Regions from separate parts of the Pseudomonas canadensis genome, predicted to be linked through region 1. Evidence: riboswitches for the same ligand, from Rfam matches in the RefSeq annotation. Region 1 holds a riboswitch; each other region holds the start of a gene.

What was found. A riboswitch is a leader RNA that binds a small molecule or an ion and turns the genes downstream of it on or off. The one in region 1 is predicted to bind cobalamin.
Region 2: another riboswitch for cobalamin. It lies ahead of cobO (cob(I)yrinic acid a,c-diamide adenosyltransferase); the one in region 1 lies ahead of RB216_RS10410 (TonB-dependent receptor plug domain-containing protein).
Region 3: another riboswitch for cobalamin. It lies ahead of RB216_RS19570 (ABC transporter substrate-binding protein); the one in region 1 lies ahead of RB216_RS10410 (TonB-dependent receptor plug domain-containing protein).

Annotation. Positions count from the first base shown of each region.
Region 1 is NZ_CP133298.1:2,217,480-2,220,867, reverse strand. Features, by position in the region: gene RB216_RS10425 (hypothetical protein) at 1-139, shown strand, start outside; gene RB216_RS10420 (hypothetical protein) at 127-954, shown strand; gene RB216_RS10415 (outer membrane protein) at 965-1,414, opposite strand; cobalamin riboswitch at 1,469-1,672, shown strand; gene RB216_RS10410 (TonB-dependent receptor plug domain-containing protein) at 1,764-3,388, shown strand, end outside.
Region 2 is NZ_CP133298.1:4,528,012-4,531,399, reverse strand. Features, by position in the region: gene RB216_RS20935 (C40 family peptidase) at 1-154, shown strand, start outside; gene RB216_RS20930 (C40 family peptidase) at 299-835, shown strand; cobalamin riboswitch at 990-1,240, shown strand; gene cobO (cob(I)yrinic acid a,c-diamide adenosyltransferase) at 1,320-1,931, shown strand; gene RB216_RS20920 (cobyrinic acid a,c-diamide synthase CobB) at 1,928-3,259, shown strand; gene bluB (5,6-dimethylbenzimidazole synthase) at 3,256-3,388, shown strand, end outside.
Region 3 is NZ_CP133298.1:4,235,330-4,238,717, reverse strand. Features, by position in the region: gene RB216_RS19580 (ABC transporter ATP-binding protein) at 1-227, opposite strand, end outside; gene RB216_RS19575 (FecCD family ABC transporter permease) at 224-1,228, opposite strand; gene RB216_RS19570 (ABC transporter substrate-binding protein) at 1,237-2,247, opposite strand; cobalamin riboswitch at 2,349-2,543, opposite strand; gene RB216_RS19565 (hypothetical protein) at 2,647-3,090, shown strand.

The sequences.
Region 1 (3,388 bases):
GGTCAAGTCCCGTAAAACCTGGAAAGTCGTATACGGAGGCATCGGCTTGGATGCCGCCGAAGTCTTGGAGTCACAGGGTTACAAGGACGCCCTGCACCAAGTACGCAAAATGGAGGCTGATCATTCATGGGCTTGCTGATCATCGTCCCATTACTGGTCAGCGGATACATGGTCTGCATCAGGCACCCCTTCTTCTATGTGCGCCTGCACCGTTTCCAAGGGCAACTGCTCTATTTGCAGGTGGCCAGAATGGGGATGGCTTGCCTGATTGTCTCGACCCTCCTGACCGCAGCCGTCCTGGCAGTGTCAAAGCAGGCGGTCCCGATCATGGGTCATGTCATTGCAACAGACTACAGCAGCTACTTGGGCACGCTATTGGTGCAACTTGATATTGCCAACGGAAAAAACGGCACTCTATGGGTTTTCCTGATACAGGTCGGGCTGACGGCCCTGGTTATTCCTTTCTTCTGGTCAGCGTTCTATGTGGGCGCGAAGAAGAAAATATTGCAGCTGGAAACAGACGTCCAGCTCCACTCGCTGCTGGCGCTGGGTGTCCTTGAGGGTACACCTTTCAGAGTTTTGCTGAGAGAGTCCATCGCGCAGTGCCGGCCGTGCATGTTCAGCTTGAACGATCGCAAGGTCTATGTCGGAATCGTACTGTTCGCCGGCACACCGACCGAGTCCGAAGGTGTCGATCATGCCTTCACGCTAATCCCCCTACTCAGCGGTTACCGAGACAAGGACACACTAGAGGTCACGCTGAATACTCACTACTCAAATGCAGCCACCCCGCCGCCCATCACACTGATCCAGGAAAATGTCGTTTCCGCCACACAGTTCGACTTCACGATCTGGAACGCGGTCCACACCCGCAAAAACCGCAAGCCGCGACAGGGCGAGTTCCATCAACACCGCCCCGCGCGTCCGATGCACGCTGAAAGCCTCTGCGCCTGAGGCTCCAACGTCAGTCAAACTTCCAGTTCAACCTGACGCGTAACATCTGCCCATGGTTATTGAACTTGGAATCATAGCCAGTCCCTGCTCCACCGATGCCCGGAATCACCGCGACGTTCAGCTTGTCTTCACCCAGGTCGTAGTACAGGTATTCGGTCTTGAACGACAGGTTCTTGGGGATGGCCTGTTCGATACCAGCTCCCACCGTATAACCCATCTTGAAATGGCTCTGGTCGTCGCTGAACTGGGTATTGCCTGTGGGGCCGAACATGTCGACGTTCTGGCTGGTTTCGCCATAGGCCAGACCAGCCGTGCCGTAGACCAGGGTGTGGTCGAACGCATAACCGAAGCAACCGCGCAGGGTCCCAAGGTACTTGATCTTAGATTCGAATTTGTTGTTCAGCGCTAGGTGGGTATTGAGTTGGGCGGTGCCGATGCCGCGCCGCCCCCTTGCTGGCAAGTAAAGCCTGAGAATCCTGGATGACGGAGTTGACGAACGGTCATGCGAATGTTCAGATGCCGCCCTGTTTCAGGTGCCCCCTGCCGCCGTGCTTGGGGTGAAACGGGAAACCGGTACGCTCTTTGAGCCAGTCCGGTGCTGCCCCCGCAACGGTATTCGCGTGACCCCTTCGACACACCACTGTGGCCTGCGCGCCATGGGAAGGTGAAGGGATCCATACGCGAGAGCCCGGAGACCGGCCTGGAATTTCTGTTAGGCAAACTCCTGCGGTGGGCGGGCATGGGCCGGTGTCGGCGTGTGCGCGATGCCTTCTCCTGCGTGCTTCTGCGAAGATACTTTCGAGAAGACTATGATTCGACGTTCCCTGATCCCTTTGTTCGGCTCGCTGTTCAGCCCCCTGTTGCTGGCCGACGACAACACCCTGGTACTCAACCAGCAGATCGTCTCCGCCCCCTCCGTGGAATCCACCACCGTCGCCGCCATGGCCCAGTACGGCAGCAAAGTGGAGATCGTCACCCGCGAACAGATCGAACGCGCCGGCCCCGCCGCCGACGTGACGCGGGTGATGCAGATGTTCATCCCCGGCCTCTACGTGGCGCCGAAAAACGGCCCATTCGACTACGGCACCTATTCCCTGCTGGGCGGGCGCAACGATGACACGCTGATCCTGCTCGACGGCGTACGCCTGAACAACCGCCTGTATGGCGGCCTGTACCTCGACACGCTGCCGGCCAACGCCATCGAGCGCATCGAAGTGCTCAAGGGCGGCCAGAGCCTGCTGTTCGGCACCCAGGCGGTATCGGGGGTAATCAACATCGTCACGCGCAGCCCGCAGACCCGCGAGACGTCCGGTGAAGTGAACCTGGGAGTCGATACCTTCGGCGGCACCACCGGCGATGCGCGGGTCGAGAAGATCTTCACCAACGGTTGGGGAGACCTCGGCCTGCTGGCGTATGTCAGCCGCAACGCCTCCGAAGGCTACCAGCCGTTTCGCAACAGCGACTACAGCGGCCGCGTCAGCGACAAAAAACGCTCGTACGAAGTGACCACCTTAGGCACCAAGGCCATCCAGTCGTTTGGCGATGACTCGCGCCTGGAGCTGTTCTACCAATATGCCGATGCCAACCTTGATTTCGCGCGGCCGGTAAACAACTACAAGACCACCAACGACCGCGTGCAACAGATCGCCACGGCCACTTTCGAACAGGCGATCAACGAGCGCTTGAGCTACTTCGTCAAGGGCCATATCAACGATTGGGACACGCGTTATACACGGATCGACAACACCGCGAATGGCGGCCGCAATGTGCGCAATCACAATGACTACTGGGGCTTTACCGATTGGGGCGTGCAAGCCGAAGGCAAGGCTGAATTGCCAGGCGGCCATGTGCTGGTGGTGGGCAGCGACAACCAGTGGTTCAAGGGTCAGGACGATGTACTGGTGATCGACGACAACAAGGCCCAGGCCCATGCGCTGTATACGCAGTTGCGGCCACAGATCGACGCATTGCCCAACTGGCACCCCAGCATCGGCGTGCGCCATGAAGCCATGAGCGGCGGCGACAGCGCAACCGTCGGCATGCTCACCTCCCTCTACGACCTCAACGACCACTGGGCCCTGCGCGGCCAATACGGTACGGCCTACAAACTGCCCAACGCCGAGCAGTTGTTCGTCAACGAGCCTGGCGACGAAATCGGCAACCGCAACCTCAAGCCGGAGAAAAGCCGCAACGCCGAGCTGGGTATCGATTACAAAGGGTTGCTGGCCGAGCGTGATTTCAGCGCCAGCGTCACGCTGTTCAAACGCAAGATCACCGACCTGATCACGCTTGACGATGTGCAGTGGGTCAACGGCCAGGGCCAGATCCAGATGCGCGGCTTCGAGGCCGACGCCAAGCTTGCACTCGACGACCAGTGGAGCCTGCAAGCCGACATGACGCGCAACCTCACCGAGTCCCGCACCGGGGTCACTAT
Region 2 (3,388 bases), 2.3 Mb from region 1:
TTACCTGGGCGATAACCAGTTTATCCACTCCAGCAGCCGTCGCAGTGGCGGTGTCCGAGTCGACAACCTGGGTGATAGCTACTGGAGCAAAACTTTCATCGAAGCCAAGCGCGCACTCGCCATGGCCCCGACGACGGTTACCGCTAGCAAGTAAACTTAAAGTGATACTTGAAGTTTGACGTGTAAGCGCTAGAATCCCTGGACATTGTTGTAATCCGTTCGCGCGAGCTTTGCTTGCGCGTTCTGGTTTTCAGCGTTCGGCAGCGAAAGCCGCATCCAGACCAGGATTGTTCTGCCCATGTCGACCTCGGCCCGCCTGATCCTTATTCTTTGCGCCGCGCTGCTCAGCGCCTGCGCAAGTCGTCCACCGCCCGCGCCTGTAGCGGTTAAACCCAAGCCGGTGTTCAACTATTCCACCCAGAATTTCTCGCCTGCGGCTGAAGACGTACTCTTCCGCGCGCTGGGCCTGGTCGGCACGCCTTACCGTTGGGGCGGCAATACACCGGACTCCGGGTTTGATTGCAGCGGCCTGATCGGGTTTGTCTTCCGCGATGCTGCTGGCATCTCCCTGCCGCGTACCACCCGTGAACTGATCGTGATGCGCGCGCAGGATGTCAGCGAGCAAAATCTGCAGACTGGCGACTTGCTGTTCTTCGCCACAGGCGGCGGTTCACAGGTCAGTCACGCCGGCATCTACGTCGGTGAAGGCCGCTTTGTGCACGCGCCGCAAACCGGCGGTACGGTGAAGTTGGACACCTTGTCCAAGGCGTATTGGCAGAATGCCTACCTGAGCGCCAAGCGCGTATTACCGGGGAATCTGGCGCGGAATCCCTGAATTGGCAGAGATCCAAATGTGGGAGCGGGCTCGCTCGCGAATGCGGTCTGTCAGTTTGTTAATGTGCTGACTGACACACCGCATTCGCGAGCAAGCCCGCTCCCACATTGGTTTTGTGGTGGGTTTAATTGACGCTCCACCCCCAACCCACTAACCTTCGCCGCTTGTTCCAGGTGCTCTGTGACCCATGGGTCGACGGAGTGAAACAGGGAAGCCGGTGAGTGAGCGCACTTGTACACAGTGCTGCCGCGATTCCGGCGCTGCCCCCGCAACGGTAAATGAGTCAAGACGCTGCCTTTTGCCACTGTATCGCTCGCGATATGGGAAGGCGCAGCGTCGGTCTGCGTGTCTATAAGACGTGCGTCACTCATGAGCCCGGAGACCGGCCTGCAACATCCAACAGCATCACGGTGGGCGATGCTTGGCTGTCTGTTTTTTCTTTTTCCTGCCCGCCGTTTTTGTCCAGCCCCAACGGAGAGCTGCCATGACCGATTCCCCCGACCGCGACGAACGCCACCTGGCGCGCATGCTGCGCAAAAAAGCCGTGATCGATGAACGCATCGCCAATTCCCCGAACGAGTGCGGCCTGCTGCTGGTGTTGACCGGCAACGGCAAAGGCAAGAGCAGTTCCGCGTTCGGCATGCTGGCCCGGGCCATGGGCCACGGCATGCAGTGCGGCGTGGTGCAGTTCATCAAGGGGCGTAACAGCACCGGTGAAGAGTTGTTCTTCCGCCGCTTCCCGGAGCAAGTGCGTTTTCATGTCATGGGTGAAGGCTTCACCTGGGAAACCCAGGACCGCCAGCGCGATATCGCCGCTGCCGAAGCCGCCTGGGCGGTTTCCCGCGAGCTGCTGCAGGACCCTTCTATTGGTCTTGTCGTACTTGATGAGCTGAACATCGCCCTCAAGCACGGCTACCTCGACCTGGACCAGGTACTCAGCGACCTGCAAGCCCGCCCGCCGATGCAACACGTGGTGGTCACCGGCCGTGGCGCCAAGCCTGAGCTGATCGAAATGGGCGACACCGTCACCGAAATGGGCATGCTCAAGCACGCGTTCCAGGCCGGTATCAAGGCACAGAAGGGCGTCGAACTTTGAATCAGCCCCGTCATTGCCCGGCCGTCTTGATCGCCGCACCGGCGTCCGGCCAGGGCAAAACCACTGTCACCGCCGCGCTGGCCCGTTTGCACCGCAACCTGGGGCGCAAGGTGCGCGTGTTCAAATGTGGTCCGGATTTCCTTGACCCGATGATCCACGAACGCGCCAGCGGTGCGCCGGTGTATCAGTTGGACATGTGGATGGTGGGCGAGCAGGAAAGTCGCCGCTTGCTGTGGGAAGCGGCAGGGGAGGCGGACCTGATCCTGATCGAAGGCGTGATGGGCCTGTTTGACGGCACGCCGTCCAGCGCCGACCTGGCGCGACACTTCGGCGTGCCTGTCTTGGGCGTGATTGACGGCACCGCCATGGCCCAGACCTTTGGCGCGTTGGCCCTGGGCCTGGCGCGTTATCAGCCAGATTTGCCGTTCGCCGGCGTGCTGGCCAACCGCGTTGGCACCCTGCGCCATGCGCAATTGCTCGAAGGCAGCCTCACCGAAGGCCTGCGCTGGTACGGCGCGTTGTCTCGCGAGACCGGTATCGAACTGCCTAGCCGTCACTTGGGTCTGGTGCAGGCGAGCGAACTGAATGACCTCGATGTACGTCTCGATGCCGCCGCCCAAGCGCTGGGCAGCAGTTGCGAAGTCGCCTTGCCGCCGCCGGTCACTTTTGCCGCGCCTGAAGTGATCGACGCCGAGCCACTGCTTAATGGCGTGCGCATCGCCGTGGCCCGCGACGAAGCCTTCGCGTTCACCTATGGCGCCAGCCTTGACCTGTTGCGGGCAATGGGCGCCGAGCTGAAGTTTTTCTCGCCGATCCACGATCGGCAATTGCCTGACGCCGACAGCCTCTACCTGCCCGGTGGTTACCCGGAACTGCACCACCAGGCGCTGTCGGAAAATACCCCGATGCTCGACGCCATCCGCGCTCATCATGCCGCCGGTAAACCGCTGCTCGCCGAATGCGGCGGCATGCTCTACCTGCTGGACTCGCTGACCGATGTCGACGGCACTCGCGCCGAACTGGTGGGTTTGCTGCAAGGCGATGCGGTGATGCAGAAGAAACTCGCGGCCTTGGCGCTGCAAAATGTCGACTTGCCTGAAGGCACGCTGCGCGGCCATACCTATCACCATTCGCTGACCACCACCGAGTGGCAACCGATTGCACGTGGCCTGAGCCCCAATGGCGGGCGCGGCGCCGAGGCGGTTTATCGCCAGGGGCGAATGACGGCGTCCTACGTACATTTCTATTTCCCCTCGAATCCCCTGGCGGTGGCCGCATTGTTCGCGCCCGATCTTGTAGGAGCCGGCTTGCCGGCGATGAGGCCATGACCGACAACGCCTTTCCCGAGGCCGACCGCCAGGCTGTTTACCGCGCCATCGCCGAACGTCGTGACATGCGCCACTTCAGCGGCGGCACCGTCGCCCCCGAATTGCTCCACCGCCTGCTCCAGGCCGCGC
Region 3 (3,388 bases), 2.0 Mb from region 1:
GCGATGGCGCGGCGCGATAGCTTGCCAAGGCGCTGGCCGCCTAACAGGACTTCGCCGGACGCTGGCGTGCGCAGGCCGGCGAGCAGCTTGAGCAAGGTGGATTTGCCAGAACCATTGGGACCGACAATCCCCAGTGTTTCACCTGGCTGAACCTCCAGATGAATGTCGCTCAGCAACTGCGCCTCGCGCACTTTAAAACCCAATCCTGCGCAGCTCAGCACGGTCATCGCGCATTCCTCCGGCCAATGAGGATCAGCGCAAACACCGGCGCACCGACCAGCGCGGTGACCACGCCGACCGGAATCACCTGGCCTTTGATCAGGGTGCGTGACAGCACATCCGCCGCAATCAAGAACAACGCGCCGCCCAATGCACTGGCCGGCAGCAAGCGCGAGTGCCCGGTGCCGAGCAGCAGGCGCACGGCGTGGGGAATCACCAATCCGACAAAACCGATGGAGCCGACAATCGACACCATCACCGCCGTCACCAGCGCCGCGCAGCCCACCAATACAAACTGCACCCGGCGCACCGGAATGCCGAGGGAGGCCGCCGAGTCGCTGCCAAAGGTAAACGCATCCAACGCACGACGGTGCCACAGGCACACGGCCAACCCGCCAATCGCCACTGGCACCGCCAGCCACACCGAAGGCCAGCGCACGCCGCTGAGGTTGCCGAGCAGCCAGAACATGATGCCGCGCGCCTGTTCGGAACTGGCGGATTTGGTGATCAGGAACGCGGTGAGTGCATTGAACAACTGCGACCCGGCAATGCCCGCCAGAATGATCTGGCCGGTGCCGCTGGCCGAACCGCTGGCGCGCGCGAGCAGGATCACCAGCGCAAACGCGGCCATGGCGCCGACAAACGCGCCCGCCGACAACGAAATCAACCCGCCGCCCACACCGATCAACGCCACCAGCACCGCGCCGGTCGAGGCGCCGGCGCTGATGCCCAGCAGGTACGGATCGGCCAGCGGGTTGCGCAGCAGCGATTGCAGGATCACGCCACACGTCGCCAGCCCGGCGCCACACGCCGCGGCGATCAGGGCGCGGGTGAGGCGGTAGTTCCACACCACGCCTTCGTCGATGGGGTCGAGCGCATAACCGGCGGCCCACAGTTTGTTCGCGAGTACCTGCAGTACCACGTGCGGCGAGATGGCGGTTTCGCCGATGGCCACGCCCGCGAGGACGGCGGCTAATAGCAGGGCCAGGGCGAGTAGGGTGTGGATCACGCTGGTATTCATGGGTGCAGATCGTAGCCGTCGATGGCCGTGGCCAGTTGTTCAAGGCCGTCGAACGTGCGGATGCTGGCCTGCAGCGCAAGGGCGTCGAGGATGATGATGCGGTTGTTTTTCACCGCGTCCATGTTGCGGGTCACCGGATCGCTGCGCAGGAAGGCGAGTTTCTTTTCATGGTCGTCGGCGGGGTAGCGGCGGCGGTCCATGCGCGCGATCACCAGCACGGTCGGGTTGGCCTTGGCGAGGGTTTCCCAGCCGACGGCGGGCCACTCTTCGTCGGACTGTACGACGTTATGCAAGCCGAGGGTTTCCAGCATAAATTGCGGAATACCCTTGTGGCCGGCCACATAAGGGTCGCTGGCCATCTCGGAACTGGAGAACCACACCAAGGCGCTGGCTTGCTTGAGGCCCTTGCTTTGCACGGTGGCGACGGATTTGGCCAGGCGCGCCTTGAGTTCTTCGTTCAGCTGTTGGCCGCGTGCCTGCACGTCGAAGATCTCGGCGAGTTGGCTGATGCTTTTATAAATGGTTTCGATACGGAACGGCTCCAGCCGCGTGCCGTCGGCGCCGACCAGGTTGTCCTTGCCTTCGCAGTCCGAAGGCAACAGGTAGGTGGGGATCTTCAGCTCATGAAATTGCTCGCGGGTGCCAACCACGCCTTGCGGCCCGACCACCCATTCCAGCTCGGCAGCCACCAGTTGCGGGCGTTTGGCGATCACGGCCTCAAAGCTTGGCTCATTGTTGGCCAGGCGCTCGATGCTGTCGTTCTGCGCTTTGTACTGTGGCAGTACGCTGTTGAACCACAGCGAGGTGCCGACCACTTTATTGCCCACGCCCAGGGCGTAGAGCATTTCGGTGGCGGCCTGGCCGATGGTCACGCTGCGGGCCGGCGCTTGCTGGAAGGTGAGGTGGCTGCCGCAGTTTTCCACGGTCAACGGATAGTGAGTGGGCGCGGCCTGGGCCAGGGCACAGAAACCCAGGCCAGCGAGCAGGGCGGTAACACGTGGCAGCATGGGGCAATCTCCGAGTGAACCGTGCGTGCCATTCGGAAATACACCCTTAAGCGCTGCGAGAGCGACAGCAAGAATGTCCTTCCCGGACACCCCGCCGGTTAGTAATTGAGCTTGGGCCGGCAGGTCTCCTGACTGATGCGTCGTCGCCAGGCTCCGGCCTTCCCGGACAAGGTCCAGTGGCATCAGGGAGCAGGCTCAGCACCTACAGTTGCGGGGGCAGTTCCGATTGGCACGGGTGTACCGCGCTTCGGATTCCCTATTAGTCCCGTTCGGGAACCGGCGCGGTATGGTAGTCGATCACGCGGTTGAACGGGAGGCCGTGAACTCAACGGTAGCTCTCTGGCGGCGAGGCTCCTATGATGCTCAGCCCATGGATCGCTTTATCACAAGGAATACACCGTGAAATCATTTGTCGCGCTCGTCCTTATCGCCACCCTGGCCGGTTGTGCCACGCAAGGTAAATCCGAACAGCAGATTCTCGACGAGGCCACCACCGCCTATGTCAAGTCGATGCCGGCCGACTCAGACAAGCTTCGCTTGCACACGATGAGCATCCCCAAAAGCGGTATGTTCGGCGACACCCTGGCGATTTCCATGGCCGGCGACCAAAACGCTGCCAGCCTCAGGGGCGAATTGCTGAATACCAAGCGCTTGGGCGATGTGTTCTTTTTAATCATGGGGGCTGGCACGCCGGTCGACGTTGCGGTGATCGGCAAAGCCGTCGAAGGGCAGGATTTGAAGGGTCTGCAGATTTACTACTCGGGCACCGATGCGCAGAAGGAAAACGTGCGTGCGGCGGTTGAGAAGTCGCAGGCGCAGTTTCATTACATCAATGCGCAATGAGGGGGCGGCCAAAGGGCGCAGGTATCTACACCACGCGGGGTACGGCGCTGGCAGCTTGACGGCCGGCTGCAATCTTACTGTTACTCCCGTGATCCAGAATGTGGGAGCTGGCTTGCCTGCGAAGGCGGCCTGACGGCTAACCCGGCGTCCTGCCGGGTTACCCACGGACTCAAGCCTGCGTTCGGCCAGCGTGTTTGACGGGGCGCCTGAGATCAAAAGCCAGATCAAGATCAAGAGCCAGAGCGGCTCGCTTCGCATCGTGGTTGGCGTTGGGTGTGACGCAGTTCAATATGTGAAG